2 regions of the Absicoccus sp. genome follow, and region 1 is predicted to be linked to the other one. Evidence: predicted binding sites of a transcription regulator. Region 1 holds the regulator's gene; the other holds the start of a gene.

Region 1 (16,794 bases):
TGACCGCATCTAAAAAAGTGGATTTGCCAACGCTTGGAAAACCAACCAGACCTACATCGGCTAATACCCGTAACTCTACGATACAATCAAATTCTTCTCCGGGTTTGCCATCTTCGGCATATTTAGGTGCCGTGTTCCGACTGGATTTAAAATGATAATTGCCCCGGCCACCTCGACCACCATGAGCGACAATTTGTTGCTGATGCGGTTGGGTAAGATCCGCTACAATTTGACCCGTATCTGCATGCTTTACGATCGTGCCTAAAGGCACCTTCACGATGGTATCTTGGCCATTGGCTCCATGCATTTTTTTCGTCTTGCCATTTTCTCCCGGTGTCGCCTTGATCTTTCGATGATAACGAAGATCCATTAATGTGATCATATTGGGATCGGCTTCAAAGATGACATCGCCGCCTTTGCCCCCATCACCGCCAAAAGGACCGCCGTAAGCAACATATTTTTCATGGCGAAAACTGACGATTCCATTTCCACCATTTCCGGCTTTGACATTGACTTTTACTTGATCGACAAACATTGCCATTTCCACACCTTCTTTCTAAAAGAAAACCCCGGTATTGCCGGGGTCCTTCGTCTTAAGCTTGTGGGTAAACAGAAACTTGTTTCTTATGTTTTCCCAAACGTTCAAATTTAACAACACCATCCACTAATGCGAACAATGTGTCATCGCCACCACGACCTACGTTAGTTCCGGGATGAATCTTTGTTCCACGTTGACGATAAATGATGCTTCCTGCATGGCAAGCTTGTCCATCAGCTACTTTGCATCCTAAACGCTTCGATTCTGAGTCACGACCGTTCTTAGTCGAACCAACTCCCTTTTTTGATGCGAATAATTGATTATTTAAAACGAATTTCATGTCGGTTACACCTCAACTTTCTTTATTTTGATTATTTTCGAATTCACTTGAGCCACCGTATCCAATTGAATAACAAATGTTTCAAGGATCGATTGTAAAAGAGGGGTAGACTCTTTTACATGAATACTCACAAAGCCATCTTCCATGGTGAGCTCACAACTGTTTGGGCATTGTTGATCAATGCTGTTGAGAATCCCTACACTGATGGCACTCACTTGTGCACATACAAGAGCATATTGCTCATGTTCTTGCTGATCTTCATGCCCACTTACAACGATGAGTTCCCAATTTTTTTGATGTCTTTGCTCGTGAACAGCAATGAACATTACTAAGCCTCAATAGAAGCAATCTTCACAGCTGTATATGGTTGACGATGTCCTTGTTTACGACGAGTTGAACTCTTCTTAGGACGGTATTTTACGATCGTGATCTTCTTACCTTTTCCTTGTTTTTCAACGACACCTGTAACTTTTGCACCTTCTACATATGGTTTTCCAATTTTACCATCTGCGAACAATACCTTGTCGAATACGACCTCATCACCTTCGTTAGCCGCTAATTTTTCAACATAAATTACAGCATCTTGTTCAACTTTGATTTGTTTTCCGCCAGTTTCAATAATTGCGTACATATGTGCACCTCCTATTCATGAATACTCGCCATTAAGGTGTGCGAAGCATCTTTCAAACCTTTTCTGTGCGGTTGCCGACTGCGGAGTCTGCAACAATAGTATTTTATCCAAAGGACCCCTTCACGTCAATCTTTTTTTACTTTTCTTTGATCCATGTCAGTGCATTCGCGATCATCGAATCCGATCGATCCTTTTTCCCATGGATCTTCACAAACGCACCGACTTGGATGTTTTCTTTTTCTTTTTCATACATACGCGGCATGATCGCAATATCCATTTGTGCACTCTCATCTTCTAAAGTAAGAAAACACATCATCGACTGGGTCTTCTTGGTTCGGTGGATATGATATCGACTGATCTGTCCTACAATGGTTATATAGCCCATCGTTTGTAAAGCTTGTTGGATGGGGATACAAGGCTGCATTTGTTGACGTAAACGAGCAATGGGATGCTCGGTCAAATAAAAGCCATATACCTGTTTTTCTTTTTTTGATTTAGCCAATGGATCTTCTTTCATCGGCAAGATCCTAGGGGGCGATACAATATCATAATTAAACAAAACCCCTTCATTGGTTTTTGTTTGTACGATCGATGCATATTGTAAGACATCCCGTAAAGCTTCTTGCATGGTGGCTCGATTCAAACCAAAACCATCCAGAGCACCGCCATCGATCAAGATGCGCATATTGGATTCGTTCACTTTTTGCGCAGAAGAGCGAACCACAAAATCAATATAGTTCTTATAAGGTTTTCCTGGCTCCAATTGTTGATGCACCAATTGGCCAATGCCTTTCATGACTTCCAGTGGCATGCGTAAGCCTTTCTTTTCGATCGTATAGCCATTTTGGGATGCATTGACATCTGGATACAAAATCGGGATGTGCCGTCTTTGACATTCATAGATATACATGCTCGTCTTGGATTCCGAACCAATGACACTATTCAAGATACTTTGATAAAAATATAAAGGCACATTGGCTTTCAAATACGCCATTTGATATGCCACCATGCCATAGGCATAACTATGACATTTATTAAAACCATATTCCGCAAATCGTTCCATCAAGTCAAAGATTTCTTCCGCCACTTTTTTGGTGCATTGATTCTGTATTGCACCATCAATAAACTGTTGGCGATACGAAACCATCAGATCCATCTTTTTCTTTCCCATGGCTTTTCGTAAATTATCGGCTTGTGCCAAACGAAAACCACCAATCGTTTGCGCAATCTGCATGATTTGTTCCTGGTACACTATGATTCCATAGGTATCTTTTAAGATGGGTTCTAATCGCGGATCCAAATATTGGATCTTGCGCGGCTCTTTGCGATTCTCTAAATAAATAGGGATATTTTGCATAGGTCCGGGACGATACAGCGCCAATACAGCGGCAATATCTTCAAATCGCTTGGGTTGCATCTGGATCAACAATTTACGAATACCATCGGATTCCAATTGAAAGACTCCCATGGTATCTCCTCTTGAAAACAATTGATAGGTTTTCGCATCGTTTAAAGGTAATTTTAAAATATCGATGGTGCGATGTTGATCGGTTTCAATGGCTTTTACGATTGAAGCAATCGTGGTCAAATTACGAATGCTCAAAAAATCCATTTTGATCAAGCCGAGATCTTCTAGATATTCCATCGGAAATTGGGTAGCTTGGATGGTTTCATCCACAGCCACTAGCGGACAAATCTTTTCGATGGGCTGATCCGAGATCACGATACCGGCTGCATGCAAAGAAATATGTCGCGGTGTTCCCTCAATTTTTGCTGCCCAGTCATACAATTCCTGACTTTCTTTGTCTTGATCGATCAATCGATGAAAGGATGCATTGTTTTGATACGCCTCCAACAAGGTTTCCCGATTCAAAGTTTTAGCGATCGCATCCACTTTACGAATGGGATAATTCAATACCCGTGCCACATCTCGTAAGGCGGCCTTGGCCTTCATGGTATTAAAAGCGACAATATGAGCCACATGAGCATCGCCGTATTTTTGGCGTACATATTCGATCACTTCATCGCGTCGATCATCGGGAAAATCGGTATCGATATCGGGCATCGAAATACGTTCTGGATTTAAAAAGCGTTCAAACAATAAATGATTTTTGATTGGATCAATATGGGTAATACCTAAACAATAGGCAACCAGCGAGCCAGCTGCGGATCCTCGTCCAGGCCCGACATAAATACCTTGTGAACGGGCATAGCGAATAAAATCCCAGACGATCAAAAAATAATTGGTAAACCCCATTTTAACGATTACCGAGAGTTCATATTCAAGCCGTTTCACATAGGTTGCTGGCACATTGTGATTCATCCGTTTTTCCAGACCCGCCTTGGATAATTTGATCAAATAAGCGGTATTATCGATATGAAGCTTATTTTCAAATTGTGGTAGATGACTTTTTGTCATGGCCATCTGAACGTTACATTGACGTGCAATGTGATCGGTCATTTCAAGATCAGCCGAATCATAAAGTTTTTTCATTTCCGTATCCGTTCGAATATATCGATCATTTTGGACATCTAAGGTCTGGTCTTGGATCGTCGTTTGTTTCGCAATGGCTCGTAAGATCCGCAATTGCTTGACATCTTCCGGCTTTTGATAATAGATGCAAGATAAAGCGACCGTAGGCATGCCTTGTTTCTGGGCACAAGCCCTTATTTTTTGATTGATCTCTTTTCGATAAATAGAATCATTCTTGGCGATTCCTACATAAAAATCTTTCCATAAAGATTGGCAATGGGTTAGATGTTCGATCAATACATCGGTTTCTTTATGATTGACCCATCGCTCAAAACTATCTGTCGTTATCACGATGCAGGCACTGGTTTGCTGGGCCAATTCATCCAAAGTATATTCTTTTTCATGCATCCATTGGGTGGAAACATGATACAGCTGCTGCAACGCTTGATCATTTTTGGCAAGAAACACAAAGGAGAATGTTTGTTCATGATATTGACAATCTCCTTCCAAGCCAAGAATCGGATGGATCTGTTTTTTTTGGGCATAGGACCAAAAGGCCATCGTACCATACATGGATTTCCAATCCGTCAGGGCTACGTGTTCCAGCCCCATCGATTTGGTCGTATCCACTAATGAGGCAATCGATAGTGGCGATCGAAGCAACGAATAATAACTGCGAGCATGTAGATGTACCATGGATCCATCCTCCTTCCTCTTTAGTATAGCACACAAAAAGAGCACGATCGTGCTCTAAGTGGCTTGCTCCAAAAGGGCCATCTTTTCTTCCCATTCCTGTTCCAGATGCGCAATTTCATTATGTTTTTCATCGATTTGCGCATTGAGCTGGTCCATCTTGCGAAAGTCTTGGTAATATTCGGGTTCAAATCGTTTGTCACGTAATGCTTCCAGCTCCGATTCCGCACGTTCCAAGAGCGTTTCCAATTTAGCGACCCGATTCTTTAACTGCTTGGTATCTTGAAAAGTGACTTTGGATTCTTTTTTTTCTTGTTGCTGCAGTGGCATCTCTTCTAGATCATCGGCCGTTTTCTTCTCGAGATATTCCTCATAGGACAAGGCATACACATGGCTTTCTGGCCCCATTTCCAGCACATGATCTGCCATCTTTTTCAGAAACATCCGGTCATGTGATACAAACAATACGGTTCCATCGTATTGCATCAAAGCATCTTCCAGGGCTTCTTTGCTCGGAATATCCAAATGATTGGTGGGCTCATCCAAAACCAAACAATTGTCGTGTTCCAACATCAGACAAGCTAAGGCTAAGCGAACACGTTCGCCACCGGATAGTGTATTGACATCTTTAAAGACTTCATTTTCAGTAAACAAAAAGGAAGCCAAAATATTCCGAATCTCGGTCTGATTGGCCATGGAATCATGTGCCCACAAAGTATCCAATACATTTTTATCCGATGTCATCTGGGCACTTTCCTGATCAAAATAGCCCACATCGATTTGATGGCCCCATTGATACGTTCCCTGTAAGGGTGGGATCTTTTGGATCAAGGTCTTGACCAAGGTACTCTTACCAATGCCATTGGGCCCCACAATGGCCATACGCCAACCTTTTCGTAAGGAAAAATCAACGGTGCTCAACGCTTGATCATAACCAATTTGGAGATGTTCCACTTCTAAGACCTGGTTGCCTCCTTTGCGAGCCGAGCTAAAATGGGCACGCATTTGGGAATGATCCGCTTGCATATCTTCGATCGTATCCATCCGGTCCAGATATTTTTGTTTGGACTTCGCAAAAGCGGCCTTAGAACTTTTAGCATGAAATTTATCGATCAATGCCGTTAAGCGTTGAATTTCTTGTTGCTGCCGAATATAGGCTTCATGATTTTTGGCAATATATTCTTTTTTTGCTTGCACATAATGGGTATAATTGCCCGGAAAGCGCAATGTCTTGCCATGGTCAATTTCAATGATCTCATCACAAACATGATCCAAGAAGACCCGATCATGAGAGACCACGATAATGGCAAATGGATACGCTTTGACATACCCTTCCAACCATTCGATCGATTCAACATCGAGGTGGTTGGTTGGTTCATCCAGCAATAAGACATCGGGTTTGGACAACAACAATTTTACCAAGGCAATGCGCGTCTTTTGACCACTGGAAAACGCTTTGATGGGTTTATTCAGATCCTCTTCTGTAAACGAAAAATGAAAGAAGACATTTTTTAATTCTACTTCGTAATTATACCCATTGAGCATTTCGAATTCATTTTGCATGCGATCGTATTTTTCAAGTTGCACCATACTGGCATCGGTTGCCAAAATATCGGCTTGTTTCAATAGATCTTTTTCCAGTTGTCGCACATGGTCAAAAGCTCGGAGTAATTCTTCATAGACAGTATTGTCTTGATCATAAAAAGTAATTTGCGATAGATACCCCACATGAGTATCATTGGCAATCACGACGTGTCCGCTATCGGGTTGTTCTTGTTGACAGATGATCTTTAATAAGGTGGTCTTGCCACAACCATTTCGACCGACCAAGCCAATTTTTTCTTTGGCTTTGACCGTCAAGCCAGCCCCATTCAAAACCATCTGGGTACCATAGCTTTTCTGGATCCGACTTAAACTGACTTTCAATTTGATCCTTCTTTCTTTACATCCAAATAATAAGCAACACCTTTGGCCAATGCTTTGGCTATTTTGGTCTTATTCTTTTGGTAATACTGAATACTGCTTGTATCGTCCCCATTCAAAAATTGGAAATAGACACCATACATACCTGGACTATCTTTATAGCGTTGATTTTCTTTGGATGAAGTGGTACGACCCGCATAAGTTGCTTTGCCCCCACTTTCACGCAATTGTGGCCAGACTTCGTATTTATCATTCTCATCGTTATAGCCATCAAAAAGGACTCCATCTTCATGCAGTTGTCGAGCACTGGATTGGGTATCATCCATTTTGATACCATTTTTTTGCATGATATACGAAATATTATCGGCTAATACCCCCGATGTATGTGGCGAAACCATCATGAATGGTTTTTCCGTCGTATCGTATTGACTAAAACCAACACTTAAAAAGATCTTGGCTTTGTGTTCATACCCTTTCGCTACACGACCACTTCGACCACTATAGGAAGGGGTCCCCTCTTTTTTGCGCGTCAATTGCACGTTTAAACCATATTTTTCGAGTTCTGCCTTGACTTTGGTGGCAAAATCATACGCTTCGGCTTGTTCCGTCAGGTTTCCCGCCGTTAATCCATCGGCCACTTGATTGTTTTCGGTATCATAAATATCACCGCATGGATCGATCATCACGTCGACTGTATCGGCTTTGGGAATATTTTCCGTAACGGAAATAAAGGCATAATTCTTTTTTAGATGAATGTCCTGATCTTTTAAATAATCGGTATCGGCATCCATGGAAATATGTTTCACGCGATGCTTTCGACGAACCGTTTCAAAGGGTTCCATGTGCACCTTTTTATTGAAGTATACGCGTTTTTTTTCAAAATGATCATACACATAGACTTCATACAATCCAGGATCCAATTGATTGGTCTTGATGCCTTCATCCGCACCTGAACCAAAGGTATAATTGATTTCTTCCTGGGTCTCGACATTGACCAAGACCAAATTCGCGCCCATCAGTGCATCCGTTTTGTTTAGTGCTGTATCGTGATAGAGCTTGAGTGATTCGCCATACATGGTATAGGTCTTCACTTGATAATTTTGGTTAAAATGGGTCTTGATATTATTTTTCAAGATGGGGGTATCTTGGATCGTATCCAAATAGGTTTCATTGATCCGATCCACATCGGTAGGTCGTGTGACATATAAAAAAATCGAAATAACGATCAAGGCAATGGTCGTGACCAATAATATTGAACGACGAACAGGAGATATCGAATGAAATGTTTTCTTTGCCATACCGTATTTATACCAAACTTTAAAAAAGCCGTCAATGTGACGGCAGTGATTAGAAAATCAAGTTTCTTGGTGTTCTTGGATATGGTTCGACATCACGAATATTTTGCATGCCAGTCACATACATCAGCATACGATCAAATCCTAAACCAAAGCCGGAATGTTTGCATCCGCCAAAACGACGCAGATCCAGATACCATTGCAAGGTGGATTGATCCATACCCAATTCCTGCATCCGTTTTTCTAGTACGTCATATCGTTCTTCTCGTTGGCTACCGCCAACCAATTCTCCCACGTAAGGAACCAATAAATCGCAAGCGGCCACGGTCTTTTGATCCTCGTTGACACGCATATAGAAAGCCTTGATGTCTTTTGGATAATCCGTCAAGAATACGGGACCATTGACGATCTTTTCGGAAATGTAGCGTTCGTGCTCACTTTGCAGATCCATGCCCCAATAGATGTCTTGATTTTCAAATTGATCTTTGGCTTTTTCTAAATGCTCGATTGCTTCGGTATAGGTCATACGCACAAATGGAGAATTGGCAACATGCGTGATTCGTTCCAACAGGCCTTTATCGACATATTGATTGAAGAATGCCATTTCTTCGGGTGCATGTTCCAAACAATAGTTGATGCAATATTTGATCATGGCTTCAATACAATCCATATCATCGGCTAAATCGGCAAAGGCCAATTCGGGTTCGATCATCCAGAATTCCGAGGCATGACGAGTCGTATTGGAATTTTCTGCACGGAACGTAGGTCCAAAGGTATAGACATTGCGATACGTCAATGCAAAGGGTTCGACATGTAACTGACCAGATACGGTCAATTGCGCATGTTTTCCAAAGAAATCTTGATCATATTTATCGTCTTTGCGGGTCGTGACAGTAAAGCATTCGCCAGCTCCTTCGGCATCATTGCCCGTAATGATTGGTGTATGGACATAGACAAAGCCTTGGTCTTGGAAAAAGGTATGGATGGCCATGCTCAACACCGAACGCAAACGGAAGATCGCATAATAGCTGTTGGCACGTGGTCGAATATGTGGAATTTCGCGCATATATTCAAAACTGTGACGTTTCTTTTGAATGGGATAATCATGATCACAAGCGCCTAATACTTCAATGGAATCCGCATGGATCTCAAAGGATTGTTTGCCTTTGGGTGTATATACAAAAGTTCCTTTGACTTCTACAGCCGATCCCAAGGTGATCTTTCCCGCTTGTTCAAAGGTTGGTAGATCTTGTTCATAAACGACTTGTACATTGGTAAAACACGATCCATCATTGATCACGATAAAACCAATTTTTTTACTAGCGCGATTGGTACGCACCCACCCTTGAATGTCTACTTTTTGACCATCCAATTGGGCGGCTTGTTCTTTCATTTTTTTAACTAACATTGTTCTTCTCCTCCCAGAAAATAAAAAAATCGCTCCCTAAAAGGAACGATTTAATAAACCGCGGTGCCATCCTCATTTACATATGAATATGTACCCTTTGATCGATGTAACGTATCGAACGAGACTGTCTACTTATTTTCTCCAGTCCAGCTCCACAGGTGTTCTTCGATATCTATTCTTGTCTTTCACCATCACAAGTCGCTACTGTCGATATGTCCGTCCTGTTTCTATGCTTTTTTATTCATGGAATTGGATTCAAAAACCAATTCTTGTATTGATGATACCACATCCACGCTCTTGACAACAACCCCTTTTGGGACATTAAAATGCTTGGATGTAAAATCAATAAATCCGGTAATGCCGCACTCCACCAAGCGATCAACAGTCTTTTGAACGCCGTGCGTGATCGTTAAGATCGCAATGTGACATCCCTGCGGAATTTTTTCTTCTAGTTCATCCATCGAATAGACGGGAACACCATATAATTCCATCCCGATCTTTGATTTATCTCGATCAAAGGCACAAACAATTTCACCGACAACGTAATCCCATTTGTTGTAGTTCATCAAAGCGCGTCCTAAGTTTCCTGCTCCAATGAGAATGATCTTCTCGTCAAAATCGACTCCCAATTGCTGATTAAAGATCTCGACCAATCGATCTACACTATAGCCGTAGCCTTGTTTGCCTAGATTGCCTAAAAAAGAAAAATCACGACGAATCGTTGTGGGTTCAATGTTGACCAGTTCGGCCAATTCTTTGGACATGACACGTTCCACACCGTGTTTTTTTAATTTTCGTAAGGCTTTTAAATAAACTGGATATCTTTGAAAGGTGGCTTTTGGTACATTTTTATTATTATTATTCGTAGTCATTACAACCTCCGCATAGTTATCTATATTGTAACTGCTTGTGAAGTATTTAGCAACCGTTGTGAATAAAAAAATAGATGTCACAAATCATTTGGACATCTGTCTTTCATCTAACTTTTTCAAAGTGGGATCCACAAATTGAATCAAATCTTGCATTTGCTCTTTGACAATGGAGGCATATCCATACTGAAAGGTATAATAAACAAAAACACCAAACATAAGAAGCAAGGACAGCCAAATTATCAAAAAAGATAAATGAAAAAGCAAGACCAATACGATCAGTGCCACCACAAAAACGAGCGTCGCAATCTGCAAAATACGTACTTTATAGCGTTCTTCATACGTATGTAAAAGGGATGGAAATTCTTTTAGAAAGGCTATGGTAAAAGCATCCAATGGTCGATTGGTAAAAACGATCCCTGCATATGTACGTTTGGGCGTTTGTCTGGCTAAGGAAACTTGTTGCATGCGCATGACCACAAATCGTAAGGCTTCTTCGTTTTTTTCTTTGCGATATTTTCGGCCATATAATTCCATCAATTTTAAATAATCCACATCATACACGGGATCCTGGCTCATTTGGATACAAAGATCATGTAATTGATTCATGGAATTTTGCGAATACGTTCCCAAACTATCTTGCATTAGGCGTTCGACTTGTTTTAAAGCGCCCATATATGGTTGCGTCATTCAACCATCCTTCCTTTCAATCGATCCAGCATTTTTTGTGATAGGATGGCCACAACTAAACCACTCACAATGGAAAGGGCCAATAAGATTGGCAAAAACAGCTGCATAAAATATTGTTGATAGATCCATGTTACGGCAATCACTTGGCCTACGCTATGAAAAGCGGCTCCCAAGATGGAAATGCCATAGATAGAAAATACCTTGACATCGGCACCAATCGACATCGCCAGCAAGCTCAACAAGCCGCCAGATAACGAAAGCCAGAAGGCGACGCTAAAAAGCGTCCCTTGTAGTATGGCGCTTAAAAAGATCCGACCCATACCGACGATCCACATGGATTTTTTATCATAGATCATCAATGCAAATAAGCTAGCTAAATTGGCGAGTCCAATCTTAAATCCGGGAACGATCATCACGATGGGCACAAAGCTTTCAATGAGTTGTAAAAGAATGCCCACGGCCATCAAAAATCCTAAATTGACACTTTTTCTTGTATTCATCATTGAATCACCGTATCCTCACTGGAATCATTTCCCTCTTCAATTTGAACCACGGTTTCATTGGGAAGACAAACAATGGGCGTATTCGCATTGGATACATATCCTTGTTTGGAACACGTATGATGTGGACTGTTTTCTTGTCGCACGCGAACTGCACCATCTTTCACCTGAATATGAACCGGTCCCAACTTCCCTTTTACGGTATATTCTTTATTCTGTCTTAGATCGATGCGTAATACTTCTTTGTTGGCAACTTGGACAACCGCGACTTTGGATGTCGGTGCATTGTGCAATAAAGGAAAAATCAAACCAATCGAAAGAATCATGATACCAACGATCAAGATCTTATCTGCCTTTGTCATGTCAATCATTATAGACTATTGCACGACGATATTCACTTTTTTTTCAACTGTATTGCCAAATCGATCATAGATCCGTACGGTAGTGGCTTTGGTTCCGGTGGTGGATGTATCAACATCACTTTCATAGTTCACGCCGGATAGATCACTGGCATCAAAAGCGGTTTGATAATCGGGTTCGGCACCAACGCTACATGTGATTTCAGTTGGTGATTGATTGACCAGCGGTGCTTGGGTATCTTTGATTTTAATCTTAAATGGGATTTTTTGGTTTCCATTGATCAAGGTAAAATCATAGGTACCACAAACGAGATACTCTTTTCCTTTGTTCACAAAACGATTCTTTTCTTTATAGATGCCTTTGGATTGGGGTACGACCTTCATATTCTTGGTGTCGTAATGATCGGCATTTTTGATATAGAGCTTGGGATTGCCATAGACATCGGCGCCCAATTCATAGGTAAATGTATGTTTTTGTAGGTCAATGGAACTGGAACATCCACTCAGCAATATACCCAAGGCTAATAATAATATGAATTTTTTCATGTGGATTCCTCCTGTATGGATGCCGCCATCTCTTTGATCCGATTCAAGCGATGCTTCATTCCCGATTTTGAGATGATATCGCCATAGGCACGATAGACTTCTTCACACAATTCATTCATGTTGGCATCAGGAAATTGTTTGCGAATTTCCATCACATGACGAATCTTATCCGAAATATCAACCTTTTGCGGATTGGCCTCCAGGATCGCGATGGCTTCTAATTGTTTTTTGGCGGCCTTTTGGGTCTTCATTTCATTGGCCACTTCACAATTATCCAGCCGTGTCATTTGATTAAAGAAGTCACGTTGGATGCGGCTGTCTTCAAAATCAAACAGGGCTTGACTGGCATTGCACAACCGTAAAAAATCAGCAATTTTTTCACCCGCTTTTAAATAGATCACTTCGTATTTTTTGCGTTTGGTGATCTTCGCAGGTAAATGATAGCGTTCCATCAAATGTTGAACGGCTTGGGCCAGCTCCGTTTCGGTGGTTGACATCTCCAAATGATAATTGGCGGTTTTGGGATCGTTGATCGATCCACTGGCTAGAAAACAACCACACAAATAAGCTCGTGCCATTTTATCCGATCGGATCAATCGTCCCAAGGGTTTATAGTGGATGCCCGTATCGGTCAAGATGCCGAGATCATCTAAGATCTCGCTGGCTTTATCATATACTTCCACGCGATACATATTGCTTTTTTTTAAACGCATATTGCGAATGACCGATAAACGTGGATTGACCCCATATACTTGTTTCAACATTTGAAACAGATGTTTGGCAATTGTTGCGTTTTCAGTTTGATAGGAAACCGACAAACCACGAAAGTTCATATGCATGCTGGCACGCATTTGAAAGAGGGCACAAATTTGTGCCCGTGCTTGATTTCGATCGGTTGGTTCTTTACAGATTTGTTTTTTCACTTCGCTGGTAAAGGACACGTAGATCCTCCTTACTATCTATCTTTTCCAAGATTTCGGCCACCGCTGTACAAACTGCTTTCGGGTCATGACGAATGCGTCCTTGGACATCAAATTGTACCAATAATCGTTGCATAATGCCATAGTCATGTTCGGTTTCTTTGATTTCCACTGGATAGGAATGCTGTTTCGCATACGTCTCCAATATGGGTCTTGGGATATACGAGTGATTCACGACCACAAGATCAACAGCGTCTTTAAAGGAATGTTTTTCTAAGGCACGAATATGGTCTTCTACACTATACCCATCGGTTTCTCCTTGCTGGGTCATCGCATTACAAAAATATATCTTTGGACATGGATTATCATGAATGGCTTGACTAATTTCGGGAATGATCAAATTCGGGATGATCGAGGTATACAACGATCCAATTCCATAGATAATCAAATCAGCATCACGAATAGCTTCCAGTGCATCCAAATAGGGATGGACTTTTTGTTGGTAAAAGACTTTATTGATGTTGTTGTGGGCTTTAGGAATGGATTCTTCCCCACGAATCATTGTTCCATCTTCCATCATCGCATACAAAGTCACAATATCTAAGGTACTTGGTACGATCTTCCCCCGTACATTCAAGACATGGCTAATGGCTTCAATGGCTCCCATAAAGGATCCGGTAATGTCCATTAAAGCCAAAAACATCAGATTCCCTAAATTATGTCCCCCAATATCTTTATTGCCACTGAATCGATAATTCATCAGTTCGGCAAATAACGATTCATCTTCGACATTGGCCATGGCAGTCAAGACATGGCGAATATCACCAATTGCAGGAACATTATACGTTTGGCGTAATCGGCCGGTACTGCCACCATTATCAGCAACGGTAACAATGGCCGTGATATTGGCATTTTCCAGTTTTTTCATACCGCTCAACATACTGGAAAGCCCCGATCCGCCACCAATTACGACTACGTTTTTCATCCGATTTCTTGATCTCCGATATCGCGATGGCTTTTAAAGCAACGATAGGTATCTTTATAGGTATCGTATAACCAGTTACAAATGGTCACAGAGCGGTGTTGTCCACCTGTACAGCCAACGCCAACAATCATATGGGATTTGTGTTGTTCATTATAAGCTGCAAACACAAAATCACAGTAAGCTTTCAAACGAGTAATAAAATCTTGGGTTTCTTGCGCCATCATGACATAGTCATACACGGCTTTATCATTTCCGGTTTTCTTTCGCAATGCGGGTTCATAAAATGGATTGGGTAAAAAGCGTACATCAATCACTATATCCGCATCCATGGGGAGACCATGTTTAAAGCCAAACGATTGAAAAGTAATCGTAAATTTGGCAGTATCATTGCCTTTAAAGCGATTGCGAATCCGCTTTGCGAGTTCGGATGTTGACATCTTGGTCGTATCAAAATGAATGGTTCCTTTTTGATTGCCTTGCATTTTATTGAAGTAATCCCGTTCCAATTCAATGGCTTCTTCTAATGTCGTAGCCATACCATTGGCAATCAGGGGATGTCTTCTTCGCGTAAAACGATAGCGTAATAATAATTCTTCATCGCTACAATCTAAGAAAATAATCTGGATATCCGATGAAGTGTCATCGAAAAAGTTAAAAAAGGTCATATAATCAATCGCACTAACGGATAATGCGATATATTCGTATTTTTGTTCTTTTTGTAAGACATTTTCCAATTGAGGTAATAATTCTTTAGGAAAATTGTCAATACAATAATAGCCTAAATCTTCAAGGGCGTTCATAGCACTTGATTTTCCAGCGCCAGACATGCCTGTTAATAGGACGATATGTTGCTTCATGTGAGTTCCTCCTATGTTTCTATTCTATCACAGTTGGAAAAGCGTTGAGTCTCGGTTACAATATTTTATATGCAAGGAATTCTTTTTTTAGATTTTGATGGGGTCATTAATCCCTATATGTATAAACAAGAGGTCAAGCCAGATCGAAAGAAATGGTTGCGTATATGGAAGCATCCAGGCTTTTTACACATCCCGACTTATACGATTGGTCAGGTCAATACGAATTTCGATGTGGATGCTTGTCGATATGTCAAAAATCTTTGTGATCGGTTTGATTTAAAAATCGTTGTGACCTCTTCTTGGAAAGAATTTTATTCTTTGAAGCAAATCAAAGCGTTATTGAGTTTGCGTCAATTGGATTCCTATGTCATCGATACAACTTCAAAAGAAAATCAATCCCGTCCTCATAAGATTCGTGCTTATATTGAAGCCCATCATATCCAAGTGTATCTTGTATTGGATGATATTGATATGCGTGCTGATTTTCCAGGCCATTGTATCAAGACATATAATTTGTTTTCTAAAGAACAATATCAATTAGCGATTCAACTATTGGAGGTGCAACATGCGTAAGCTTGTGTGGAAACTTCTTTCGATATTGGTGATGATCCTAATTTTCTGGTTTTCCAATCAAAATGCGAGTGCTTCGAATCTGCAAAGTGGTTGGTTTTATCATTTATTTCATGGGCATATACAGGTGTGGTTCATTCGCAAGGCAGCGCATATGTCTATCTATGCTTTATTGGCTTTTTGTGTCTATCATGCACAAGAAAAACCAACTATTAAAACAACGCTTGGGATCGTTATCCTTTATGCTTGTACAGATGAATTCCATCAACTCTTTATTCCGGGTCGAAGTGGCAGTCCCATCGATGTAGGCATTGATACCTTAGGGGCCCTGATCCTTTTGGGCCTATATAAAAAACTGAGCAAATGATTGCTCAGTTTTTGATCTTACTATCAACAAAACCTTTTTGTACACCTTTTAGATCGTTGGGATCCCCATTGCCAAACCAAATTAGATAGCCTTCAAATCCAGCTTTATTGATTCCTTTGATTTCCGCTTTGACGTCGCTTGCATCAAATGGACTATAGGCTTGGATCCAAGTTCGATAGATAGCTTGGGTGCCAATTTCATCCATTTGTCGCTTCGCAATGGTGGAGAACTTATACAAGGTTTTCTTTGGCACCGCGGTTGGATCGGCAATATCCATAGCGCCTTGAGAGAATAAATCGGTATATGGCATCGGACAAACGACATCAACAACATTCGCAATGGCTGGGAAGAACTGGCCAATATCTTGGTCATCTTGCACAACGATCGGCCATGCGAAAACATCGGCGGCCACATACACATGATACGGACTAATCTGATCTTTTGCGTATGTAAAGAAGCCTTGAATGGCAGCGGCCTTACTTTCATTGTATGTATTGCGCATATTCAAATCATCTTTTTGACTGGCTGTACCATCTGGAAAACGGCAATAATCAAATTGAATTTCATTGATGCCCATCTGGGCAATTTCTTTGCAGATGTCCACATTGTACATCCAGGCTTTGCGTGAATAAATACTTGGCCAATATTCATCATTGATTTCAATAAAGTTGCCCTTTTTATCCACAATGGCTTCTTTTTTATTTTGTTTCGCAAAAATGGAATCTTTAAATGTGACACATCGTGCAATCATGTAATAGCCGGCATCTTGAAATTCATGAATCAAATCTTTCAATTCTTGTTTTGACATGACAGATCCCGTCAAAGCTTCA
Region 2 (16,794 bases), on a different contig from region 1:
TTTGGAACAAGGAAATCGCATTGAAAAGATCTTACATGAAATTGGTGAGGAATAGTCTTTGAGCTATTCCTTTTTTTGTGTATATTTTAGATATGAGCATATTGGGTATTGGACAATCGGTATATGATATGGTTTTGCCTGTTGATCATATACCAGAAAATGAAAAAATACGTATTTATCATAGTGTATCTTGTATGGGCGGTCCGGTTTCTTGTGCAATGTATGTTTGTGGAAAATGGCATGCGGATACACACATCATGACACGAGTTGGGAATGATGTATGGGGTAAAGAAATCATAAAAACTTTACAAGAAGTGAATATCGATGTTTCTAGTATGGTGATTGATCCATCTATCACCACTTCGCAAAGTCATATTTTAGTATTTCCTTCGGGAGATCGTACGATTTTAAATGTACCGATTCAAAAGGAATCAAGTATGGAGCCTATGTGGCCAGACCAAGTCGATGTGATCTTAATGGATGGTCATGAAGTGGAATGGTGTAAAGAGGCTATGAAGCGTTATCCGTCTGCCATTACGATACTGGATGGCGATAAATATAAGCCAGAAACAGAGGATTTGATTCACCAGGTGGATTATTTAATTTGTAGCCAGCAATTTACAAATATGTTGGATATTCATTCTTATCATGAACTAGCAGCATTAAATCCTTCCAGTATTTGGACACAAGGATCGAAGGGATGTATCTATCAAAATCAAGTATATCCAAGTTATCCCTGTAAGGTGATGGATACAACAGGAGCTGGTGATGTTTTTCATGGAGCTTTTGCGTATGGTATGGATTCTGGATTTGATATTCCTTCTTGTATTCGCATATCGAATATGGCTGCAGCGATGGTTTGTGAGGGACTGGGTGGCGTTCTTTCGGTACCAACATGGGAATCCGTTAATGAACGGTTATCTATTTGTGAAAAAAATCGCAAATAATTTGTGAAAATATTGACAAGGCTATTCTTTTATGGTAATTTTAAACACGTAAAATGATTATATACGGAGGTAAATCATGGAAACAAAAGATGTAGTCATTGTCAGTGCATGTCGTACTGCCATTGGTAAATTCTTGGGTGAATTTAAGAATATTTCTGCCCGTGAATTAGCTATCGAAGTTGGTAAAGAAGCTATCAAACGTGCTGGTATTCAACCAACGGATGTAGATGAGATCGTTATGGGTCAAGTATACGGTGGTATGCAAGGTTCATTACCAGCTCGTCAAGTATCGATGCGTATTGGTATGTCTAAAGAAAGTAACGCAGTTACTGTAAACCAAAACTGTGCATCTGGTATGCGTGCATTGGAAATTGCATGTAACGATGTACAATTAGGAAAAACGGAAATTGGTTTGGTTGTTGGTGCCGAAAATATGACACAAGCTCCATTCTTGTTGCCAAAAGCACGTATGGGATATCGTATGGGAAGTATTCCTTCAGCTGGCCAAGCTGAAATGTATGATTCATTGTTGCATGATGCATTATATGATGAATTATCTCAAGGACATATGGGATGTACAGCTGATAATGTTGCTAAATTATATGGAATCACTCGTGAAGAATGTGATGAATTAGCCGTTATGTCACATTCACGTGCATGCAAAGCAACAGATGAAGGTAAGTTCAAGGATGAAATGATTCCAATTATTGAACATACACGTAAAAAAGGTGATATCGTTCATGATACAGATGAACATATGATTCGTGGATGCAACATGGAAACAATTTCAAAATTGCGTCCTGTATTCAATAAAGATGGTGTAACGACAGCTGCCAATGCTTCTGGTATCAATGATGCTGCCGCTGCTGTTATTGTTATGTCAATGGATAAAGCCAAAGAATTAGGTATCAAACCAATGGCTAAAATGATGTACATCTGTGGAAAAGGTGTAGATCCTAAATACATGGGTCTTGGACCTGCTGTTGCAATTCCAAAGTGCTTGGATGCTGCCGGTGTTAAATTCGAAGATGTTGATTACTGGGAAGTAAACGAAGCGTTTGCTGCTCAATTCATTGGTGTAGAAAGAAAATTGAAAGAAGATTACGGATATATCGTAGATCGTAACAAAACGAACTTGAATGGATCAGGTATTTCTTTAGGACACCCTGTTGGATGTTCCGCATTGCGTATCACAGTTACGTTATTGTATGAAATGATTCGTCAAGATGCCAAGATTGGTTGTGCTAGCCTTTGCGTTGGTGGTGGACCAGCTATGGCCGGTTTGTGGACACGCGATTTCGACTAATCAAAACAGAAAGAAGATAGGTGAATGCTTATCTTCTTTTACTTGTAAATAAATTCACAAAGTCATTGACTACCGAATGCATTCTCGGTACAATTACATCGTATGAATGGGATTTCATACCAAATTTGAAGTTGAACAATAAGGAAAGGAGAACTTTAAATTTATGGATTTCAATTTTACAGAACAACAACAAATGATGCAAACGTTGTTCAGAGAAGTTGCTGAAACTGTCGTTAAAGATAACGCAGCGGATGTAGACGAACAAGAAAGATTCCCTAAAGAAAACGTAGAAGCTATGCGCCAAGCAAAGATGTTGGGAATCCCATACCCTCGTGAATATGGAGGAGCTGGTGCTGATTATCTAAGCTATATCTTAGCTGTTGAAGAATTAGCTAAAAAATGCTGTACAACATCTACGGTATTAAGTGCACATACTTCATTAGGTACTTGGCCAATTGCGGCTTTTGGTACAGAAGAACAAAAAGCAAAATATTTAACTGACCTTTGCACAGGTAAGAAGATTGCTGCCTTTGGTTTAACCGAACCAAATGCCGGTACCGATGCTGCCGGTCAACAAACAACAGCTGTTTTAGATGGTGATCATTATATCTTGAATGGTACAAAGATCTTCATCACAAATGCTGGAGAAGCAGATGTTTATATTATCTTCGCTATGACAGATAAAACAAAAGGAAATCATGGTATTTCTGCTTTCATCGTTGAAAAAGGATGGGAAGGATTCACATTCGGTCTTCATGAAAAGAAATTAGGTATTCGTGGTTCTGCTACTCGTGAGTTGATCTTCAATAATGTAAAAGTACCAAAAGAAAACTTGTTAGGAAAAGAAGGACAAGGATTCAAGGTTGCGATGAAGACATTGGATGGTGGTCGTATTGGTATCGCCGCACAAGCTGTTGGATTGGCACAAGGTGCAATTGATGAAGCCGTTCCTTATGTAAAACAACGTAAACAATTTGGACGTCCTATTGCTCGTTTCCAAAACACGCAATTCCAATTGGCAGATATTCAAACCAAAGTAGATGCAGCTCGTTTGTTGGTATACAAAGCTGCAATGGCTAAAGAAACGGGTCAGCCTTATACGGTATTAGCTGCAGAAGCTAAATTATTTGCATCCGAAACAGCTATGGAAGTAACTACAAAGGCTATCCAATTATTAGGTGGTTATGGATATACTCGTGACTTGCCAGTTGAAAGAATGTTCCGTGATGCTAAGATCACTGAAATCTATGAAGGTACTTCTGAAGTACAAAGAATGGTAATTTCAGGATCGATGTTACGATAAGAAAGGATTGAATACTCATATGAAAATCGTTGTTCTAGAAAAACAAGTTCCCGATTCAACAGAAATCACAGTTGATAAAAAGACTGGTGCATTGGTTCGTGATGGTGTTCCTGCAATTACGAACCCCGATGATCTAGCTGGTTTGGAAGCTGCATTGGAAATTAAAGATAAAAACCCAGACACTGAAGTTGTCGTTATGACTATGGGATTGCCAAAAGCTGCCGATATGTTAAAACAAGGTGTAGCTATGGGCGCTGACAAAGGTGTCTTATTAACAGACCGTGTATTAGGTGGATCTGATACATGTGCTACAAGTATTGCTTTGGCTGCTGCTTTGAAAAAAGTAGGATTTGATCTTGTCATTGCTGGTCGTCAAGCCATTGATGGTGATACAGCTCAGGTTGGACCTCAAACAGCTGAACGTTTAGGAATCCCTCAAGTTACCTATGTCGATGAGATCATTGATGTCAATGATGAATCCATTACGGTCAAGAAATCATTGGAAGATGTTGAACAAATCGTTAAGGTTAAATTGCCTTGTGTCATCACAACATTATCCGAAATGAATACACCTCGTTATATGCAATGTGACAATATCGTTGACTTATGCAAAGAAAACAAAATTGAAACATTAACAAATGCAGATTTAGGTGTAGATCCAAACCGTGTTGGTTTCAAAGGTTCACCTACATCGGTAAAAACAACTTTCACAAAGGATGTTACCGATAAGACGGAAACATTTACATTATCAGAGCAGGAAACTGCAGATATGATTGCTAAAACTTTGAAAGAAAAGCAAATCATTACGAAGTAGGAGGGAAGAAACAGAATGGCTCGATTTGAAGAATACAAAGATGTCTTCGTTTTCGTTGAACAAGAAAACGGAAATGTAGCTGAAGTAAGTTATGAACTTATTTCAGAAGCAAGAAAACTAGTTGCTTCTATTCCTGAATTCGGATACAAAGTAGTTGGTGTATTGCTTGGAGAAAATGTAAAAGACAAAGCACAAGAAGTAATCGCTCATGGTGCAGATAAGGTTATCGTTGTTGACGATCCTCTTTTGAAAGATTATTCTACCCAATTTTATGCAGATGCATTAACACAAGTAGTCAATGCTTATAAACCAGATGCTATGTTAACAGGTGCCACTCCATTGGGACGTGATCTAGCTCCACGTGTAGCTGCTCGTTTAAATGTTGGTTTGACAGCTGATGCTACAAAGATCGAAGTCGATATTGATTATGCAAAAGAGACAGGCGAATCATTATTAGATGTTACTCGTCCAACTTTTGGTGGTAACTTATTCGGAACGATCGTTTGTAAAGATACGCGTCCACAAATGGCTACAATTCGACCAAAAGTCTTTGAATTAGCTCCAGTTGACGAATCTCGTCAAGGTGAAGTTGATGAATTCAAACCAACTTGGACAACAACTGAACCACAAGTATTTGTTGAAAAGGTAATCGAAAAAGTGAAATCTGATGTAGATATCACAAAAGCTGACATCTTAGTTGGTGCTGGTCGTGGTGCAGAAAACTGCTTGGATTTAGTTCAACAAGTTGCTGATGAATTAGGTGGTGTTGTATGTTGTACACGTGCCGTTGTTGAAGATGGATACATGGATAAGAGCCGTCAAGTTGGCCAAACAGGTAAGACCGTACGTCCTTCCTTATATATTGCTTGCGGTATTTCGGGTGCCGTTCAACACTGTGCAGGTATGGACAAATCTGACTTGATCATTTCGATCAACCGTGATCCTCAAGCTGAAATCTTTACAATTTCTAACATGGGATTTGTTGGTGATGTAAACAAAGTTCTTCCTTTGTTAGTACAATCCATCAAAGACGCAAAATCAGAGTAAAGGAGATCAAAATACATGAGTAAAATTGGTGTTATTGGTGCCGGTACAATGGGTCAAGGCATTGCTCAAGCCTTTGCTGCTGCTGGTAACCAAGTCACAGTATGTGATATTAAAATCGAATGGGCACAAAATGGTATCAATAAAATTGGTGCAAAATTAGATAAACTTGTTTCTCGCGGAAAAATTGCCGAAGATGCTGCCAATGCAATCAAAGCAAATTTAACGGCTGGTGAATCGGATTATTCAGGATTAGCTGATGCGGACTATGTTGTGGAAGCTGTCTTGGAACAAGTAAAAGTAAAACAAGATTTATTCAAAACATTAGATGGTATTTGTAAAGATTCTACAATCTTCTGCTCCAATACATCAAGTTTATCCATTACAGAAATCGCTAATGGTGTTAAACATGAAGTAATTGGTATGCACTTCTTTAACCCAGCTGATCGTATGAAATTGATCGAAGTTATCCGTGGTGGTGCTACAAAAGACGAAACCGTACAAGCTGTTAAAGAATTATCTGAGCAAATTGGTAAGACACCAGTTGAAGTAAATGAAGCACCTGGTTTTGTTGTAAACCGTATTTTAGTCCCTTTGATCAACGAAGGTGTATTCGTATTACAAGAAGGTGTTGCTAGTGCTGAAGATATCGATACAGCCATGAAGTTGGGTGCTAACCATCCAATGGGACCACTTGAATTAGGTGATTTGATTGGTTTGGATATCGTATTGGACGTTATGGATGTTCTTTACAACGAAACAGGCGATTCTAAATATCGTGCATGTACATTATTAAGAAAAATGGTTCGTGCCGGTAAATTAGGACGTAAAACTGGCGAAGGATTCTACAAATATAACTAATTGTAGATTGGATCGAGGTGGGACATACATTCCACCTCTTTTTTAGAAAGGATATAATAAATATGGAAAACGTATTATTTGAAAAACAAGGACACGTATCGATCATTACGATCAATCGTCCCAAAGCATTAAATGCCTTAGCAACAGCTGTACTAAAAGATCTTGAAGAAGCTGTCAAAACCGTAGAAGAAGATATGGATACATATGCCCTGATCATCACTGGTGCTGGATCCAAGAGCTTTGTTGCCGGTGCCGATATCGTTGAAATGAAAGATAAGACAGTCGAAGAAGCAGCAGAATACAGTGGATATGGAAATAGTATCTTCCGTCGTATCGAACAATTGCATTGTCCTGTTATTGCTGCTGTCAATGGATTCGCTCTTGGCGGTGGATGTGAATTAGCCATGTCATGTGATATTCGTCTAGCGAGTGAAAATGCTGTATTTGGACAACCAGAAGTAGGTCTTGGTATTACTCCAGGATTTGGTGGTACACAACGTTTAGCTCGTTTGATTCCTACCGGTATTGCCAAAGAAATGATTTATACAGCGCGCAATATCAAAGCCGATAAAGCAAAAGAAATTGGATTGGTCAATGATGTAGTTGCATCCGATGATTTGATGGCTACAGCCATGAAACTTGCCAATCGTATTGCGGCTAATGCGCCAATTGCCGTAGCTCATTCAAAAAAAGCCATCAATGAAGGACTTCAACAAAATATCGATGATGCCGTGAAATTAGAAGTATCTGAATTCTCGGAATGCTTCAAGACCGAAGATCAAAAATATGGTATGGAATGCTTTGTCAATCGTGTCAAAGACAAAGAATTCAAGAATAAATAAGGATGGCGATACATATGGATTTTGCAGCTGAATATGCCGCTAAATTAACAACGGCGGATCAAGCCGTTCAATGTATCCATAGTGGTGACTGGATCGACTATGGATTTGGTCTTGGCATTGTTGATACATTGGATAAAGCCTTGGCAAAGCGTATGCCTCAATTGGAAGATGTGAAGATTCGTGGTGCCATTTTGTTGAAACGACCTGCCATCTTCGATATTGAAAACGCTCCCGCTCATTTTTGCTGGAATTCATGGCACATGTCCGGTATTGAACGAAAAGCATGCATGGAAGATATCGCTTACTACAATCCCATTCGTTACTCGGAATTACCAAGTTATTGCTTATATGAAATCGATGATATTCAAGTAGCCATGTTCCGTGTTGCACCCATGGATTCATTTGGGTATTTCAATTTTGGACCCAATGCATCGCATCAATATGCCATTCTAGAGCGAGCCGATAAAGTGATCGTTGAAGTAAATACAAATATGCCTCGTTGTTTAGGTGGATGGGGCACAGGTGTTCATATTTCAAAAGTTGATATGATCGTTGAAAGTGATAATGCGCCTCTAGAAACAATTCCTAAGGGTGGAAAACCATCTGAAGTAGATCAAAAGGTTGCCGAATTAATCGTCAATGAAATTCCTGATGGAGCTTGCTTACAACTTGGTATTGGTGGCATGCCCAATGCAGTAGGTGCCTTGATTGCCAAATCGGATCTGAAACATTTAGGTGTACATACTGAAATGTATGTGGATTCTTTTGTAGATATGGCTCGTGCAGGCAAGATCGATGGATCGAAAAAGAACTTAAATCCAGGTCGACAAGTCTATGCGTTTGGACAAGGTAGTAAGGAAATGTATGATTATCTCAATGATAATCCAGAATGTATGATGGCTCCGGTTGATTATACCAATGATCCTCGTACCATTTCCCAAATTGATAACTTTATTTCCATCAACAATACGGTAGATATTGATTTATTTGGTCAAGTGAGTGCTGAAAGTTCTGGTATTCGTCAAATCAGTGGGGCTGGTGGCCAATTAGACTTTGTGTTAGGGGCTTATTTATCAAAAGGTGGTAAATCTTTTATTTGTTGTTCAAGTACATTTACCAATAAAAAAGGTGAGACATTCTCTCGTATTTTACCAATCTTACATCCAGGATCGGCGGTTACGGATACTCGTGCCAATACGCACTATGTCGTAACCGAATATGGTATGGTCAATCTAAAGGGTAAAAGTACTTGGGAGCGTGCGGAAGGATTGATTTCGATCGCACATCCAGATTTCCGTCAACAATTGATCGAAGAAGCAGAAAAAATGCATATTTGGCGGAAACATAATGCCCATGTCAATGTCTAACTATTATTATACGGCTATATGATATAGCCGTTTTTCTATGTTATACTATAGGATGAAAGGAGGAGTCACCATGTTATATTTTAGAAATGACTATCAAGTTGGATGTATTCCTGAAATCATTGATGCATTAAAGGCCAAGGACTCCCATCCATATATGCCCTATGGGCAGGATGAAGAATGTCAAAAAGCCAAAGATATACTGCAATCGAAAATGCCCGATGTTCATATTGATGTTCATTTTGTAAGCGGAGGCACAATAGCGAATGCCACAATTTTTAAGGCCATCTTAAAACCATATGAAGCTGTGATTGCTTGTAAGACCGCTCATATTTCAACAAGAGAAGCCGGTGCCATTGAAGCAACCGGCCATAAAGTCATCATCGTAGATGATAACGATGGAAAAATTACGCCATCAGCTATTGAAAAAACATTCAATCAACATATGTTAGGATATGGCATGATGGTCTACCCGAAAGCCGTTTTTATTTCGAATGCAACCGAAATGGGAACCATTTATTCCGAAGATGAGCTCCATGCCATTCATGATAAATGTAAAGAATTAGGTTTATATTTGATCCTCGATGGAGAAAGATTGGGTGTTGCTTTGATGTCAGGTGTGGGATATACATTAAATGATATCGCAAAGTTATGTGATATTTTTACAATTGGTATTTCCAAAAATGGAGGTTTATTTGGTTCCGCCATTCTTATCACAAATCCTGCATTAGAAGATGGATTTCCTTTTGTGATGAAACAAACGGGAGCAATGATGGCAAAATCCTGGTTAATTGGTTTACAATTTCAAGTTTTATTCCAAGATGATAAATTTTATCAAATAGCCAAGCATGAGGATGAATTATCGGTTCAATTGCAGAATGCTTTACATAATTTAGGTTATCCACTCTTGATGAAAGCCTACACCAATCAAGTCTTTCCAATCTTGACCAATGAACAATTCGAATACTTATCGGAAAAGGTCGATTTTGATATTTGGGACGAATGGGAAGGGCAATACATTATTCGCTTGGTGACAGGATTTACCACAACGCAACAACATATCAACGATTTATGTGAAGCGCTCAAAGAGACCGCAAAAATCAAAAAATGACCAATCTCTCATTCTAGATTGGTCATATAGGTCCAGCCAAGGATACCATTCTTTTTAATTTGGGCTTTATCTTCATAGGTGCATACCAATTTAACGGTATCACCTTTTTTTAATGGCATTTCATAGGTCGTATATTCATTCGCCTTGCCATGTTGAATAAAAGCATTGGGTACCCAAAATTTTCGTTTCAAATACGCATTATACACAAGCGAATGTGTAGAGCTCTTTTGCAGAATATCTACTTTTCCTTCATTCCATGTAATAAAAATAGGCAATTGAAAACCAGGGTCTACATCTTGGATGACTTTTTTCTCTGGTAATTCATCGATGGATTCGGTTTGAATGGTATGACCATCAAATATAAGCGCATTCAATTGCCCAGACTGCTTTTTTACGATATTTCCACCATCGATACTATATACATTCATCTTTGAATCATAGATTGGATCAAAATTCGCAATATGATGACAATATTCGGTAACAGGCATATGACCTACGACAACTCGCTTGGGAAAATAAACATTGCGCTTTAAAAAGAAAGATTGATTGATCACTTCTTTAAAATCGGAACCGTAATGATCGGGATCGACCAAAGCAGCATGTGCATAGATCGTATCGGGGGTTTCAATGACATGGGGAAGATCATTCACAAAACTTAATTCTTTTAAAAAATGAGTCCGCATCATTTGACAATACGCTGCCATATCCACCTCTTCATGAAAGGTATATTGAATTTCGGCTTCCATTTCATGAAGGACACTGGCTTTACGCATGAGCAATATATAACGCAAAAAATCCAATCGATACGAATATAAGACATTCTTACAGGTAAAATCACAATTTCCCATCAATACATGAACATCTTCCGTTTCAACTTGATGCATGATGTATCGCAAAAGCAGAAGATTTTTTGGTCCTTTTTCAATAAAATCACCCACTAAGATCAATCGATCGTGATTGGGTTGGTAATGGATCTTTTTTAAGAGAGCCAAATATCGATCGTAATTTCCATGAATATCACTGATCGCAATGGTACGGCCTAACGTGGAATCTAATTTTTTTACTTTGACAGATCGGTCCATAAAAATTCACAAATTGCTGGGATTTCGGCCTCCCAGTCCCTTTCACAATGTTCGCCCTCTGGTTTCACATGAAATGTGATTCGATGGCCATTTTGACTTAGTAAAGTTGCTAGATCAAGAATATCTTTGGTTTCTTCCACAAAGCCATGTGCGCCTATTTCTTTTGCACCCCAAGAGAAATAAAAATCAGTCGATTTTCTGATTTTTGTATTTTGGGTATCGCGATACAGTTGATCGATCATCGGTAAAAAATAAGGGGATACACATACGGCCTTTGCGTAGATGGCACTATATTTCATGCCTGCATAATAGGCCATCAAGCCACCACAACTCGATCCGCCAATCCATGTATTTTTTCGATTGGAAAGAGTCGGATAGTTTTTATCAATGAAAGGTTTTAAAGTTTGGGTGAAAAATTCCATGGTCTTATCGCCCCATCCTTCAAAATCTTGTTCGATACCTGGTGCATAAAATGAATAAGGACTGTATTCACTTAATCGATCATTATTATGATGCGAACATTCTTGACCGACAACGATACATTCTCTATGTAAACGTTCTAAATTGTCTCCCATTCGCCAAGATCGTCCATAGGTAGCTTCTTGGTCGAAAAATAAATTGTGTCCATCAAACATGTATAAAACCGGATACCGTTTATTTGTATCCGGCACATAGACATGAATGGTCCGATTTTCATGAAAAGGAGGCATATAACATTCAAATTTTTGATACATGATCAACTCTCCTTTGTTTCTAATGCTTTCTTAAAGAATTCTGAGCGAGATTTTGCATCGGAAAAGCGAGCAATAATGGCTTCATCTCCCATAGCAGTGGCAAAAGCAGGCGATAAATAGACGGTTTGGATCCATTCATCGGGAAATAAGTCCTTGATTTCGTTGGCAGAGTATTTATATTGGATGCTATTTCGACGACCAGCAAAACCAGCTGAAAATCGTTTTAATTTGGAGTACGAAGCTTGTTGGGTCAATAAAACTTCGGCCCAGAGATCATACACATCCAGATTACCAGCATAATTCATTAAATCGGGAGAAAAGCCTCCGGGAGGACGAAAATTCAATTCCAATCCAATGACATCTCCTTTTTTGCCGAGATTGGCTTGGTCTTTTCGTAAACGAAAATATTCACCATGAAAAAACCGGTTTTTGATGCCAAAAGCATGAACAACTCTTTGAGCAATGTCTTGTTCTTTTTGATCGATCTTAAATTCCGTATAACAACCTATACTTAAATGATATACAACGCTATCCATGACATTGCCCACATATTGCAGGGAATTGAGATATCGAATGGTACCATCTGCATCCGCAATTCCGTCTAACGTAAAAATATCCCCATCCACAAATTGTTCGATGATCATTTGGTATTGTTTGGTCATCGCATAGATTTTTTTCAATTCATGAATACCATCAATTTGATAGGTAAAACTAGCACCCACACCATGATCGGGTTTTAATACAACGGGATAGCCCACTTCATCAACAAAATCCATCGCATCTTGTAGCGAATGCACCAAAGCATAGCGCGCCGTTTTTAATCCTGCTTTTTCATAATATTTTTTCATCGCTGCCTTGGATTGATATTCGGTGATGGTTTTAAAATCAAATCCAGTGGTTACATGGAAATCATCGCGTAGACGTGCATCCAATTGCATCCAAGCCTCATTATTGGATTCGATCCAATCAATCTTGCCATATTTAAAAGTAAAATAGCCGCAAGCTTTTAATATGGCATCATAATCATAGAAATTATCAACCACGTAGCATTCATCTACATTGGCTTTTAAATCATTGGATAAACTATCATACGGTTGATCAACAATGGCTAGAACGGTAGCTCCGTATTTTTTTAATCCTCGACAAAACATCCAATAATGTTCTGGATAATTTGGACTGATAAACACAAAATTCATAAACTACCTTCTTTCCAAAAGTGCATGCTGTATAGCTAGGATCGTTTTCGCATCGATAATTTTCCCATCTTGGATCCATTTCTGGGCAGTTGCTAAATCGATCCACATCGTTTCAATGTCTTCATCGGGATCACAATCCAGCTTGATTTTTGCCGGGGCCGGATCGATGGCTTCATAGATCCAAATTTTCTCATCACAAAATCCAGGTGTCGACACCATAGTCAAAATGGGTTTCAACTTTTTGGCGGTAAATCCAGTTTCTTCATTGAGTTCACGCATACCGGCTTCATACGGATCTTCGCCATATTCCAATTTTCCAGCCGGAATTTCGATGGTCTTTTGATCAATGGCGGGTCGCATTTGCGAAACAAGTAAAAGTTTGTTGGCATGGATCAAAAGAATACCAACACCTCCTGGATGATGAATGATATCTCGTTGCACTTGCATGCCATTGACCATGACTTGTTTTTGTGTCAATGTAAAAATAACACCTTGATAAATTTCTTTTTCTTTCATAGAAATCACGAATCCTTTTCTTGCGATATATATAGGACAAAACCACGAGCAATGGCGGTCGCAATCTTATCTTGGGTCGTTTCGTTTGTTAGTGCAGACATATCTTCCGTATTGCTTGTATAACCAACTTCCAATAAGATTGCGGGGATTTTTTGATTGGTCAAAATGGGAAAATTCTCATAATGATCCGAATCGAGTCCTTGATAATCTGTATAATTTATGGATTCAAGTTCTTCCGCAATATCGGAACTTAAATCGATCAGTTTGGCATTTTGCTGGGTCATGATCGAAAAACCTTTCTGCAAGGTATCGGTATCATTGGTCGTTGTGACGGATAATAAATAATTTGCTTTATCACTGCGAGCAAGCGAGAGTCGTTCATCATTGGATAATGTGGTTGAATCTTGGCGGGTATAGACAACCTGGAAGCCCGAATCTTCTAATTTTTTTCCGATGGCTTCTGCCATGGCTAAATTTATATCCTGATCCGAACCACTTTGGGAAGCAGCATCTACACAAATTGTAATATTTTTGACGTCCGCTTTTAATTCAATGGTATCATTAGTAGCTGGTGTTCCTGTAGTTGTATTTGTCGGAACCCGTTGATCGCCTTGGGATAGATGTCCTCGAATATTGGGTTGGACGATCAAGGCTAGAAAAACCGCGAATAACAGATAAATCAATGTTTTTTTCATGTCCTCATTCTATCACACATTTTGTGTTGTAATATATTTTTAACCTAAAATTTGTTATACTCATTGAGGTGATAAAATGAAGTTTCATGTATCAATTGAACAATTCGATGGTCCATTGGATCTCATGCTCCATTTGGTCAAAGAAAACAAATTGGACTTATTTGATTTAGATATGGATGTATTGGCCAGTCAATACATCGATTTTATTCATGAGATGCAAACGCTCCATTTAGAGATAGCAAGTGAATATCTCGAAGAATTAGCTTCTTTGATCGAATACAAATCACGTAAATTGTTACCACGTGAAAAAGTCGAAGTGGAAGAAAAATACGAAGAAGATCAACGTGAACACTTAGTGCAACGGTTATTAGAATATCAACAATACAAAGAAGTCACCGAAACTTTAAAATTGGATTATGACAAGCGACAACAACATTTTACGCGTCCAGCTTCTTCCTTGATCGAACAGTGGCAAAAGAAAGTCGAGCAAGGCCCTTTACAGGATCAATCGGTCTATGAATTGATGAAAGCGATGCATCGCGTGATGAAACGACACATGATCTTAGAACCCTATGAAACAAAGGTAACCATCAAAGAACTATCCGTAGAAGAACGTGTAGACCAAATTCAACAACGCATGGCAACCATCTCGGATCCTGTGTCCTTTGCGATGTTATGCCAAGATTGTACCAATTTACATATGATCATTGTTACGTTTTTAGCCATTTTAGATTTGATTCACCAACGATGGTTCGTTTATTTACATAAAGAAGATACGGACGATATTTGGGTCATGAAAGGAAATATCGATGAATAATCAAAAAGCATTGATTGAAGGATTAATTTTTTTAGCTGGAGAAGATGGTTTGACCATCGAACAGATCCAACATGCGCTTGGACAAGAAGATAAACAGTCGATCTATAAAGATATGGATACATTAAAACGAGAATACCTTCGCATGGATCGAGGAATCGAATTGGTAGAATATGCGCATCGCTACAAGATCGTAACAAAAGAATTCGTATATCCCTATGCCGAAACTTTGTTTCAACAAGAAAAACCGGTTCATTTATCACAAGCAGCTTTAGAAACCTTAGCGATCATTGCCTATCGACAACCAATCACACGTGTTGAAATCGAAGATATTCGTGGTGTTGGTTGTGAAGTAATGTTAAAAAAACTGCAAGCGCGTGGTTTAATTGAGACAAAAAGTCACTTAGATACGGTGGGAAAACCATTATTATATACGGTTACTGATGCTTTTTTAGACGCCTTTCAATTAGAAACCTTAGATGAATTGCCAGAATTGCCAGAACATCAACAAGAGGATGATTTGTTTCATGAGGAATAGATAGGAGGACAGGAATGGAACGACTACAAAAACGAATGGCCCAAGCCGGCCTTTGTTCAAGACGAACAGCCGAAAAATGGATTTTAGAAGGACGTGTCAAAGTCAATGGGGTTGTTTGTACAACTTTGGGCACCCAAGTTTCTGGTGATGATGTCGTGGAAGTGGATGGACATCCCATCGAACGCGAAGAATACACCTACTATGTATTCTATAAACCCAAAGGATGTATTTGTTCGGTCCATGATGAAAAGAATCGCAAAACCGTCATGGATTATATGCCCAAAGATCGAAGAATTTATCCGGTCGGACGTCTGGATTATGATACCAGTGGTGTCCTATTGTTGACAAACGATGGACAATTCACCAATGAAATGACTCATCCGCGATATCATCTTCCGAAAAAATATGTCGTAAATCTACAAGGCATATTGGATAAAGACGACATTCGCAAGATCCGCAAAGGATTTTCCATCTATCAGCCAGCTAAAGTTCATATGTTGGAAACGGATATCACACGTGATCAATGTCGGTTTGAGCTGACTATTTATGAAGGAAAAAATCATGAAGTCAAAAATATGATGGCTGAACTTGGACATCAAGTTCGTCGTTTACATCGTTCCGCTTTTGGAATGATTGAATTGGGAAATCTTCGACCAGGTGAATATCGTATATTAAAACCGTATGAAGTCAAACAGTTAGAACTTTTAGCTGCGCAAGGAGAAAATCTATGAAACAAATATTTGTAGATCAAAACTTGGAGCTCCATCAACATATTGGCTTGGATGAAGAGCAAGCACATCATTTATTTGATGTATTGCGCATTGAAAAAAAAGAAACGGTTCGAGTCATTGGATCCAATGCTTCTTTTTTAGCGCATCCAGAAAAAAGACCCTTTTTATACTTATTTAATCAAATTACGACTGAACAAATCATGCATCATACAACGCTTTGTGTGGCCTTGATCAAACAAGATAAGTTTGAGTGGATGCTGCAAAAAGCTTGTGAACTGGGGGTAAGCCGCATCGTGCCTTTTGTATCCCGTAATTGCGTGATTCATTTAGATCCACAACGTGAACAAAAAAAGTTGGAGCGTTGGTCAAAAATTATCTTAAATGCTTGTCAGCAATGCAACCGAAATGATTTAGTTGAAATTACACCTATACAAAGTATTGAAACTTTAAAAGATTTTCAAAATGACATGAATTTAATTGCTTATGAAAAAGCCGATGTCAGTGAACATTTGGCCAAATATCTACATGCCAATCCCAGATCGATAACGGTTTGTATTGGTCCAGAAGGTGGCTTCGAAGATTATGAAGTCGATCATTTATTGGATGATCATTTTATGCCTTGTTCTTTGGGAGATAATATTCTACGCGCTGAAACAGCGGCTTGTTATGTATTGTCTGCCATTGAATATCAACACCATATAAAGGAGGAAGATTGATGCGCTTTAGTATCACGACACTAGGATGTAAAGTCAATGCCTATGAATCTCAATATTATGCGCAAGAATTGGAAAAACTGGGTTATGAGGAAGTATCCGATCATGAACAAGCGGATATTTGTATCATCAACACTTGTACGGTAACCAATACAGCGGCCCATAAATCACGTCAAAAAATTC

The links. Region 1 encodes Rex, which represses fermentation and respiration genes when NADH is low (regulators of the CRP and FNR family bind a similar motif). Its sites were predicted from a motif close to GTGAANNNNTTCAC; they were not measured.
Region 2: SOS22_RS03300 (acyl-CoA dehydrogenase) is a predicted target of Rex. The motif match lies at 2,298-2,311, and genes of this name have one in related genera.

The regions. Positions count from the first base shown of each region.
Region 1 covers NZ_JAXDRQ010000016.1:55,894-72,687, forward strand. Annotated here, with positions in the region: gene obgE (GTPase ObgE) at 1-535, opposite strand, end outside; gene rpmA (50S ribosomal protein L27) at 594-878, opposite strand; gene SOS22_RS02800 (ribosomal-processing cysteine protease Prp) at 884-1,204, opposite strand; gene rplU (50S ribosomal protein L21) at 1,207-1,509, opposite strand; ribosomal protein L21 leader region at 1,521-1,592, opposite strand; gene SOS22_RS02810 (DNA polymerase III subunit alpha) at 1,646-4,678, opposite strand; gene SOS22_RS02815 (ABC-F family ATP-binding cassette domain-containing protein) at 4,733-6,601, opposite strand; gene SOS22_RS02820 (hypothetical protein) at 6,598-7,896, opposite strand; gene asnS (asparagine--tRNA ligase) at 7,946-9,301, opposite strand; gene SOS22_RS02830 (redox-sensing transcriptional repressor Rex) at 9,529-10,173, opposite strand; gene SOS22_RS02835 (hypothetical protein) at 10,258-10,860, opposite strand; gene SOS22_RS02840 (Gx transporter family protein) at 10,857-11,360, opposite strand; gene SOS22_RS02845 (NusG domain II-containing protein) at 11,360-11,722, opposite strand; gene SOS22_RS02850 (hypothetical protein) at 11,738-12,265, opposite strand; gene whiA (DNA-binding protein WhiA) at 12,262-13,206, opposite strand; gene SOS22_RS02860 (YvcK family protein) at 13,169-14,170, opposite strand; gene rapZ (RNase adapter RapZ) at 14,167-15,027, opposite strand; gene SOS22_RS02870 (HAD domain-containing protein) at 15,097-15,600, shown strand; gene SOS22_RS02875 (VanZ family protein) at 15,593-15,964, shown strand; gene SOS22_RS02880 (putative glycoside hydrolase) at 15,969-16,794, opposite strand, start outside.
Region 2 covers NZ_JAXDRQ010000023.1:23,397-40,190, forward strand. Annotated here, with positions in the region: gene rbfA (30S ribosome-binding factor RbfA) at 1-55, shown strand, start outside; gene SOS22_RS03290 (carbohydrate kinase family protein) at 93-947, shown strand; gene SOS22_RS03295 (thiolase family protein) at 1,024-2,253, shown strand; gene SOS22_RS03300 (acyl-CoA dehydrogenase) at 2,417-3,556, shown strand; gene SOS22_RS03305 (electron transfer flavoprotein subunit beta/FixA family protein) at 3,576-4,370, shown strand; gene SOS22_RS03310 (electron transfer flavoprotein subunit alpha/FixB family protein) at 4,386-5,417, shown strand; gene SOS22_RS03315 (3-hydroxyacyl-CoA dehydrogenase family protein) at 5,433-6,275, shown strand; gene SOS22_RS03320 (enoyl-CoA hydratase-related protein) at 6,338-7,117, shown strand; gene SOS22_RS03325 (butyryl-CoA:acetate CoA-transferase) at 7,132-8,484, shown strand; gene SOS22_RS03330 (threonine aldolase family protein) at 8,555-9,592, shown strand; gene SOS22_RS03335 (metallophosphoesterase) at 9,601-10,674, opposite strand; gene SOS22_RS03340 (alpha/beta hydrolase) at 10,653-11,408, opposite strand; gene SOS22_RS03345 (ATP-grasp domain-containing protein) at 11,411-12,604, opposite strand; gene SOS22_RS03350 (NUDIX hydrolase) at 12,608-13,120, opposite strand; gene SOS22_RS03355 (N-acetylmuramoyl-L-alanine amidase) at 13,126-13,815, opposite strand; gene SOS22_RS03360 (segregation and condensation protein A) at 13,892-14,632, shown strand; gene scpB (SMC-Scp complex subunit ScpB) at 14,625-15,167, shown strand; gene SOS22_RS03370 (pseudouridine synthase) at 15,182-15,898, shown strand; gene SOS22_RS03375 (RsmE family RNA methyltransferase) at 15,895-16,614, shown strand; gene mtaB (tRNA (N(6)-L-threonylcarbamoyladenosine(37)-C(2))-methylthiotransferase MtaB) at 16,614-16,794, shown strand, end outside.